4 regions of the Brevibacillus sp. NRS-1366 genome follow, and region 1 is predicted to be linked to each of the others. Evidence: riboswitches for the same ligand, from Rfam matches in the RefSeq annotation. Region 1 holds a riboswitch; each other region holds the start of a gene.
The links. Region 1 has a riboswitch for cyclic di-GMP ahead of ACIFQN_RS03270 (GTP cyclohydrolase II). Riboswitches for the same ligand answer to the same signal wherever they lie in the genome.
Positions count from the first base shown of each region.

Region 2: it holds a riboswitch for cyclic di-GMP, as region 1 does, so the genes downstream of both, ACIFQN_RS07610 (methyl-accepting chemotaxis protein) here and ACIFQN_RS03270 (GTP cyclohydrolase II) in region 1, are expected to answer to the same signal.
Region 3: it holds a riboswitch for cyclic di-GMP, as region 1 does, so the genes downstream of both, ACIFQN_RS16815 (hypothetical protein) here and ACIFQN_RS03270 (GTP cyclohydrolase II) in region 1, are expected to answer to the same signal.
Region 4: it holds a riboswitch for cyclic di-GMP, as region 1 does, so the genes downstream of both, ggt (gamma-glutamyltransferase) here and ACIFQN_RS03270 (GTP cyclohydrolase II) in region 1, are expected to answer to the same signal.

Region 1 covers NZ_JBITPN010000005.1:40,665-42,866, forward strand. Annotated here, with positions in the region: gene ACIFQN_RS03265 (hypothetical protein) at 118-444, opposite strand; cyclic di-GMP riboswitch class I at 854-947, shown strand; gene ACIFQN_RS03270 (GTP cyclohydrolase II) at 1,078-1,827, shown strand; gene ribD (bifunctional diaminohydroxyphosphoribosylaminopyrimidine deaminase/5-amino-6-(5-phosphoribosylamino)uracil reductase RibD) at 1,827-2,202, shown strand, end outside.
Region 2 covers NZ_JBITPN010000013.1:128,443-130,644, forward strand. Annotated here, with positions in the region: gene ACIFQN_RS07600 (NAD(P)H-dependent oxidoreductase) at 1-510, shown strand, start outside; gene ACIFQN_RS07605 (gamma-glutamyl-gamma-aminobutyrate hydrolase family protein) at 580-783, shown strand; cyclic di-GMP riboswitch class I at 1,063-1,154, shown strand; gene ACIFQN_RS07610 (methyl-accepting chemotaxis protein) at 1,279-2,202, shown strand, end outside.
Region 3 covers NZ_JBITPN010000022.1:42,748-44,949, forward strand. Annotated here, with positions in the region: gene cyoE (heme o synthase) at 25-930, shown strand; cyclic di-GMP riboswitch class I at 1,008-1,092, shown strand; gene ACIFQN_RS16815 (hypothetical protein) at 1,236-1,547, shown strand; gene ACIFQN_RS16820 (hypothetical protein) at 1,618-2,202, shown strand, end outside.
Region 4 covers NZ_JBITPN010000011.1:55,710-57,911, reverse strand. Annotated here, with positions in the region: gene ggt (gamma-glutamyltransferase) at 1-1,433, opposite strand, end outside; cyclic di-GMP riboswitch class I at 1,619-1,707, opposite strand; gene ACIFQN_RS05845 (hypothetical protein) at 1,887-2,186, opposite strand.

The DNA.
Region 1 (2,202 bases):
AAAACACCAATGCAATAATTTCATTGCTTCCTCTTATACTAACTATTGAAACCATTATCCTCACAGGTCATATGCTTACCACCAAGCTCAAATCGCCCAATCTTTAATTTGACCAAATTAGATTTTCTGGGGCAAATTTTCACCTTTTAACCATTCCCTTGATCCAAGCATATCAGGGACATATTTCTTTGTTAGAATGAGACCGCTCAGCGTATTTCTAATCGTTTCTACATCATCTTGATTACACAAAGATAAACCAGTGGATGATATTTCAATATGCTTACCGTAATGCTTTGTTAACCAGGTCAATAATAAGTTTTTCTCTTCGTCATTTAACATAGTAAACTCGGATACGATTATTTCAATGGATTCTCTCACAATACCTTCTCCTTTAAAAATATCATTCTCCATAGATTTACGTAAAGTTGATTGATACGGTTGCATAATACTGCCCTTTAGTTTAACAAAGGCTGCCGAATTATCACCGGCAGCCCATTTTTGTGTTTGTTCAGCTCTCGATACCCGATAGTTTAATGAGTATTAGTTATATCGCATCCATATTTCATATTTTCGATTTCTCGACAAATAATTTGTTGAAATTGTAGCAGCTCTCAAAAGCTAAAAAATCTCGAGAAAAGCCACTTTTAAGACGTTCAGTATATCTCCAATCGAGCGAAGCCATACATTCCAAAAGTTCTACATACTATATTTTGGTTGCAATTCACGAAATTGTATTTTATATTCATTTTAGTAATCATCTTGATACAAAAGCTATTCTTTCGATTGTTTCTGATTTGTTGTTGCTTTCCCACATTCGACAATGATCGCGGGATTAATTTTATGCAATGACATCGTACGATAATGGCAAACCCACTGAAAAGTGGCGACGCAAAGCTACAGGGGCTAAGGTGGATCGCGCGCATCCGCTATGCCAGCCAGTTACCGAATACGACGGAAGCCTCCGTCTATTCAGACCGGGGCTTTTTGTGTTTTTTAAAATGCGTTTTTTTACCTAATTTCAAGTAGGGAAACAAACCATCGATCGATAAAAATCTTAACAAACAAGGAGTTGTATTAATGAATACGGACCAGGTCAGTAAATTGCTAGCCAATAAATTTACCATTCTTAAACAGTCGGAATGTCCCAACATCGGTCTTGTTGGTCCCGTTCGGCTCCCTGTGCAATTGGAGGATAATGAAGCCGTATTTAAATGGTACACTTGGTTAAATACAGGCAATTCATTTATGGATAAGAATGATGTTCTTGAATCATTATCTCAGGCAGATCTCGCTTCCTATCAACAGTCTTCCGTGCTAGTATATGGTGATTTTGCCAATGAGGAGCATACCTTGATACGGATGCACAGCATTTGCCATACAGGAGACATTTTTGGAAGTAAAAGATGCGATTGCGGCTACCAACTGCGGCACTCCATGCGCATGATAGTTGAAAACGGTAGCGGAGCTCTCTTTTATTTGGCGAATCACGAGGGTCGTGGAATTGGGCTTTTCTCCAAATCGTTAGCTTATCTTTTGCAAGATGAGGGATGCGATACAGTAGAGGCCAATCTTAGTCTTGGCTTCGCAGATGACCAACGATCCTATGAAGAAGCCATACGTGTACTCCAAAGCTTGCGGCAAAAACCAGTCAGCCTTATTACGAACAATCCTAGAAAGCTACAGTCTTTGCGGGAAAAAGGACTTTTAACCGATCATCATATATCCATTTGGGGAGATGTATCCGAGCATAATAAACGGTATTTGGCAACGAAGATCGAAAAATCGGGTCATATTTACGACTCCTTGTTGGAGGCCGCTAAACTATGATGAAGAGTGTTAATCATATGAAATCAGACCAACATTTTATGAGGCTGGCATTGGACTTGGCAGGTACGGCCAGTGGGAAAACAAACCCGAATCCGGTCGTTGGCGCACTGATAGTCAATGACGGACAAGTAGTCGGTGCAGGTGTTCATAGGAAAGCAGGGGAACCTCATGCAGAGGTGCATGCATTCCAGATGGCTGAAGGATATACCGAAGGCGCAACGCTCTATGTGACACTAGAACCAAGCTCTCATTTCGGGAAAACTTCTCCTTGTATAGAATTAGTCATAAACTCGGGGGTCTCAAGAGTTGTCGTGGCCATGCAGGATCCGAATCCGAAGGTGGCCGGACGAAGCATTCAATTGTTGAGAGAGAATG
Region 2 (2,202 bases), on a different contig from region 1:
AGTCATGAGAATCCCGCTATCAAGGAGATTCAGGTCTTGGACTTGTATGAGGAAGGATTTGATCCACTGCTGGTTTTTAATAAAGAAAAACGAAGAAGAGATATGCACCGCGATCCCAAGCTTGAAAAGTATCGAAATCAAATCATGTGGGCGGATAAGATTGTTTTGGTTTACCCGATTTGGTGGGGAAGACCTCCTGCCATGCTCATGGGTTACATTGACCAAATGTTTGCTTCCAATTTTGCCTACAGGGATACAGGAGGTTTGCTGCCAGAGGGACTTTTAAAAGGAAAATCGGTCGTATGTATTTCCGTCATGAAGGGACCTACGCATTATCCTTTGTTTTTCCTGAATAACGCTCATAAAATGCTCATGAAAAGAGCTGTTTTTCAATATGTAGGAATGAAAAAAGTGAAGTTTTTCGAGTTCGGAAATATGGAGAATCCGAATGGAAAGCAAGTGAAAAGATTAGAGCAAATCTATCGTTATTTTAAAAATATAGTCAGTTAAAAAAGAAGGGAGGAAGAGGATTTTTCCATATGATAGTATAATCGAGAGGTAGACTGCTTCTGGGACGGTTTGGAAGTAGCTGCGATCGCAGAGGACGGCATTATCGAAGCGATCGTGCATACGAAATACCCGTTTTTAGTCGCTGTCCAGTGGCATCCGGAAATGATGTTTCAGAGTGATCAGGAGCAATTGAAGCTGTTTCAACTGTTCGTCGATTTTATCAAAAAGAAACAAGCGGAAGTGCAGCAAATGTGCACGCAAGCAAATAACTGAAAGAGAGAACGCGGGAATATGCACTGTACCCCGCGGTTTTTTGTTTACGAATCATCATAAATTTACATTTATTGTAAAATTAATCCAACTTGCCTTTGATATGTAATAATAGACAAATGTTGACTTTTCATGTCTATCCTACTACAATCATGGTGGTTGTTGGCGAAATATGTCGATGCTCCTATTCTCTCTCATTCAATTACTAGGGCTCCTTGCTTATTTGTAGTACCTATCATTTGAAAAATGGGTTCGACTCATTAATTTCATACATAAACCTTCCATTCGAAAGGGCAAATCCATTGAAAAGTGGAGACGCAAAGCTATAGGGGCTAAGATGTACGAAGGAGACATGATGTCAGCCAGTTACCGACGACAGATGTGAGCTTTTTGATCTGTTTCAGAACTCCTTTTATTGGAAAGGGGTTTTTTTGTTGTGTACTTCCAAGAAGCGCTTACATATTAGATTGGACAAACAAATGAATAGGGGTGTTCATCGTGAATTTGACTATTGGAAAGAAGTTGATAGGGGCTTTTTTAGTCGTCGCGCTTCTTTTGGTGATTACAAGTGGTATTTCATCGTATTACCTTCAAAAAATTGATGTAGGATATACAGATTTGATTGAAAGACGAGCAGTGATCTTGTCAAATGTTCAAAAAATACAAGCGGAGGCTGCGAAAGAAAATAGTAGGTTACGTGGATATTTGCTGACAGGAGACCAAAAGTTTTTAGACGACTTACAAACTTCTTACGATATGGTAACGCGTCTGATTAGTGAGACCGTTTCGTTATCTCAAATTGAAGAGTTGCAAACAGGGTTACAGGAACTACAAGTGATGAACCAAGAGTACAAACAAAAATTTGATCCATTACTTACGATGGTAAAGAACAATGAACCGGATGACAAGATAATGGATTATTATAAGCGTGAAGTCTTGGACTTTGGAAGAAAGCTTGACCCACAAGCAGAGAAGCTGGCTGCATTTCAACTGCAATCCATGGAAGAAGGGAATATAAGAAATACAGAGATTGTTAATACTGCGATTACGAACGTCGCCGTGCTTAGCATTGCTGCCTTTATTTTAGCGATAGTGATTGGCTACGTTAGTTCGCGAATGATGTCCAAGCCTATCGTCGCTATGGCCAGGATTGCAGAGCAAATCGCATCCGGTGATTTAACAGCAGAGCAGCTTCGCGTAAAAAATAAAGATGAAATCGGGAGTCTTGCGGTATCATTCAATCAAATGACGGACAATCTTCGTGAGTTGGTACGGCAAATTAATATCAGTTCAGAACACGTGGCGATGTCCTCCGAAGAGCTAACGGCCAGCGCGGGACAATCTAGTCAAGCATCTGAAACGATTACGTTGACCATCCAAGAAGTTACGGCTAGTACTGAAATGCAATCACGCAGCGTGAGT
Region 3 (2,202 bases), on a different contig from region 1:
CTGGAAGATATGAGGTGGAACAAAATGGAGAACAGAAGTGGAGCCTCTGGCCATTCGTTAATAGAACCCCAACCCTGGAGGGATTGGATTTCTATTACCAAGCCAGGAATTTTGGTTTCTAATTTATTTTGTGCGTTTGCTGGTTATTGTCTTGCTTCAAGATTGACGTCTGGCGATTTAACATTGATATTCATTTTGTTTGGAACAACATTAGTAGTTGCGGCTGCTTCGATGTTAAATAACTTCTTGGATCGTGTACGAGATTTAAAAATGGAACGGACTCGTGTTCGCCCGTTACCGAGCGGGCGGTTGAAACCTCGGAATGTATTGATAGTTGGGATTATAGCAGGGTTCGCTGGACTGGCTACTTTGTATATTTTCGTTAATCCATTAAGCGCAGCCTTGGGCTTCATTGGACTTTTTGTTTACGTAGTGATCTATACGGCTTGGCTTAAACCGACATCAACCTGGAGTACTTCAATTGGAGGTATTTCCGGATCTATGCCGCCAATGATCGGCTACTGCGGTTTTTCAAATAAGCTGGAACTCGGCGCTTGGCTTTTATTCTTGTTTCTTTTTTTATGGCAACCACCGCACTTTTGGGCACTCGGGATTTTAAAAAAAGAAGAATACCGAGCGGCAGGGTATCCACTACTTCCCGTTATAAAAGGTGTATATCGTACAAAGCTACAGATGCTACCGTATGTTGTGAGCTTATTTTTCGTTAATTATTTGTTATTTGCTTATAATTACGTTGGCGTAGGATATTTGATCGTTTCTGGTGCACTGTTATTAAGTTGGTTGATCTCATGCCTTCATGGGTTGTTTGCCAAAAATGAATCGAGATGGGCTTCAAACAACTTTCGACTTTCTCTTTATTTCCTGACGTTTTCTTTATTGATGATGATGATTGAGATTGCTCTATTTTAGTCAACTGATTGGCATAGGTGCAGCTTACGGCACATTTAAAATGTAAGTGAACTTGCTCTCTATGTTACATCTGCCTTGAAGGATAATGGCAAACCAGATCGAAAGACGGGACGCAAAGCCACTGGTCTTCTTCCTTAGTGCAATGACCGCCGGGTTTCCCCTCTAATCTCAATATTGAAAAATGTGGAGGAATTGAGCGATGGCAATGAGAAAGCAAAATCAATCCCAAGAGCCTCAAGTGAGTGTTGATGTAAAAAAGGTTCTAACTAAATGGGCTATTTAGGTATTGGAGGCTACCCCTGATTTTGATATTGAGGAGGGAGCTAGATTCATTACTGAAGATCACCCTGTATTATCAGCAGCTGGCTGGAGTTGAGATCGTATCTGAAGAGGACATGAACTCTATCAAAAAGCGCTGGTACGAGGAATTTGGTTGGGTAGAAAATGAAGACGATCTTCGTCCAGAACTACTTGATTACGTTGGGGCACTCGTCTTGGATGAACACTACAACGTAAATTGGAAGGAATCCAGCATTCCGAATATGGTTCTAAGTTGGAAAGAAGATGGTCTAGAGGAAACCGAACAAGCAAGAGATATACAACCCCGATCCGAGTAAACCCTTGAGTCCAGTTTATTACGTAACCGTAGATCAAGGGTGCTCTGAAAAAGAACTATACCGGGATATCATGGCTATCCATCAAAAGACGCGAAAAATCATACCTTTCTATTGGACAACCATCGGATTAAATGAGCAAGACAAAGTTACCTTCTGGAATCAGCTCACGTTTATTGTATGTAAGCCTGGCATTTACACTTACCATGACGCGGTATCTTATGTGGAGAATTATCTTGGACAACGAGAAATTCCGGTAAGAGATGAAAGGCCGAGTCAGCAGTTAATTGATAATCTCTATCTTTCCATGACTCCTTCCAGAGCAAGAGCATCTTTGCTTACAAACCCCATACCCCTATCCAATTTATTAAAACAGATTCAGAATCATACAGGCATTGATGAGAAACTATTATGGCTGGCAAGTACCGTTGTCATGAGTAGAGGTTCTGCGGTTTTTGGGCGTACTAGGCTGTCAGAAGCGATCCAGGCATGTTTGGAATATCCGGATACCTGGTTAACGATCTTTCTTGATATGTTTGAAGATAAGAGCGGGGCAGAAGTACGGGACTACCTTATACAAAAAGGGTACCATCCTTCTATCGTACCAGGAGTAATGAAAACGCATGCTGGTGTTACTGATTGGGAATTACTGTGGGGA
Region 4 (2,202 bases), on a different contig from region 1:
ACAAGAGCTGCTTGCGTTTGTGGCTGTCCTTCGCCACCTTGGGTTCCATAGAGGAGATAAGGCTTGTCCCCTTTAAACAGCATAGCCGGGTTAATCGTATGGAACGTGCGCTTGCCAGGCTCCAAATGATTGATGTGGTTCGGGTCCAAAGAGAAGTAGCTTCCACGGTTTTGCAGAAGAATGCCCGTATCTTTTGCTACAATACCGGAACCCCAGTCAAAGTAATGGCTCTGAATAATCGAGACAGCATTGCCATCTTTGTCCACTACACCGAACCAGGTGGTGTCACCTTTTGGATCGAGCGGTTCAACAGCTTTAGCGGCTTGCTTCATATCAATGCGTGCAGCCATATCTTTTCCGTGCTGCTTGGACAACAAATCATCCACAGGGATATCCACAAATGCAGGGTCAGTCAACCATTTGTCACGATCAGCAAAAGCTTGTTTGGTAGCTTCGACGATTGTGTGGTAATAATCAGGTGTACCTTCACCCATGCTCTTGAGGTCAAAATTGTTTAAGACGTTAAGAATGGAGAGCGATGCCATACCTTGGGAATTAGGTGGTACGTTGTACGCTTTATACCCACGGTAGTCGACCGTAATCGGATCTGCCCATGTGGATGTGTGTTTCTCAAAGTCTTTCAGAGTGAGCAGTCCACCATTTTTTTGCATGTCTGCTACGATCTTCTGGGCGACTTCGCCTTTATAGAATCCGTCAGCACCTTTTTTAGCGATGATTTGCAAGGTATTTGCTAGATCCTTTTGTTTGAGGAGTTCTCCTGCTTCGTAAGAATCGCCGTTTGGCTTCAGGAATATTTTGCGGTATTCATCAAAGCGTTGAAGATTTTTCAGATCATTGTCTGTTGGATCGGTAGCATACTTGGTCCAGTAGACTTGGTTTGGAGAAACAGGATATCCGTTCTCTGCGTAGCCAATCGCAGGCTCCAGCAATCTTTTCCATTGGAGCTTGCTGTCGCCCATGTTCTTATGTGCGTAGTTGTAGGCTTCCCACCAACCGGAAACAACCCCAGGCACTGTGTTGGCCGATTCGTAGCCGCGGGAAGGAATTTTTTCGTAGCCCTTGCCCTTGTAGTATTCGATCGTCGCTTTTTCGCCAGCACGACCGCTGCCATTCAATGCTTTCAGTTCTTTCGTTTTCGCATTGTAAATGAGCCAGAAGTTATCTCCGCCAATAGTTGTGTAATGAGGGTAGACAACAGCCAATGTGGAGGCAGCTGTAATGGCTGCATCAACTGCATTTCCGCCGTCTTCCAACGTTTTGAGTGCGGCAGCAGTAGCAAGATAATGAGGTGTAGTTACCATTGCGTTTGGTGACATGGAAGTTGGTCGGTTCGCTGCTTGTACTGGCGAGAGAGTCGACAGACCAATGACACCAGTCAAAGCAACGGCCGAAAGTTTTTTCCAAAATGACATTCAATGAAACCTCCTTGGTAGTATAAAAATGAATGGTAATTCCCAATAATCTCTCTGCTCGTTCTGGCCTCACCTCCTCATATAGGAGAAATGTAATAATAATACAAAATTAGACAAAATTAGACAGAGGGAGGACAAAAAAAGATCAATGATATAGGATCATTGATCTTGTCCTACATCAATATTTCGGTAGCTGGCAGGCTTGTTCGCTGTTGCGAGGGTAGCCCCTGTAGCTTTGCGTCGCCGGATTTCCCCGGGTTTGCCGATTCGATATCAATGGTTGAATACCAAGAGATTCCCAAAAGATTCCCAAAAGAGTGATTCATTCGTTGTGGGAAATTGTTCCTAAAAGGATCTGTTAGCAATTAATATAGACTATTTGTCCTTTGGGGTAAATAAGAAAAAATTTTTTAATGTGGAAAAGTTGGAATCATCAGTTAATGGTTACCTAGGTTATGATTTTCTTGGAGACTGATGGAGCAAATGCTGTAGATTGCGTCCATACAGGCTGGGAACATTCCAAGTCAGATACGGTTCTGGGACAGGGGTGTTTGTAATTTGCTGAGCCGAGCTTGTTTTCAGGTTTATCTGTTGTGCCTGTTCCAATAATTCGCTCAGGTACATTCGCAAAGCGAGGACATCCTTCTTTTCTCCTACAGGACCATGTCCAGGTACGACCTTGTGGAAAGAGTGCTCATACATTTGATCTAATATTTCAATCCATTCCGTAATATTACCGGCTTGTATACTCATACAACCGCACACCTCT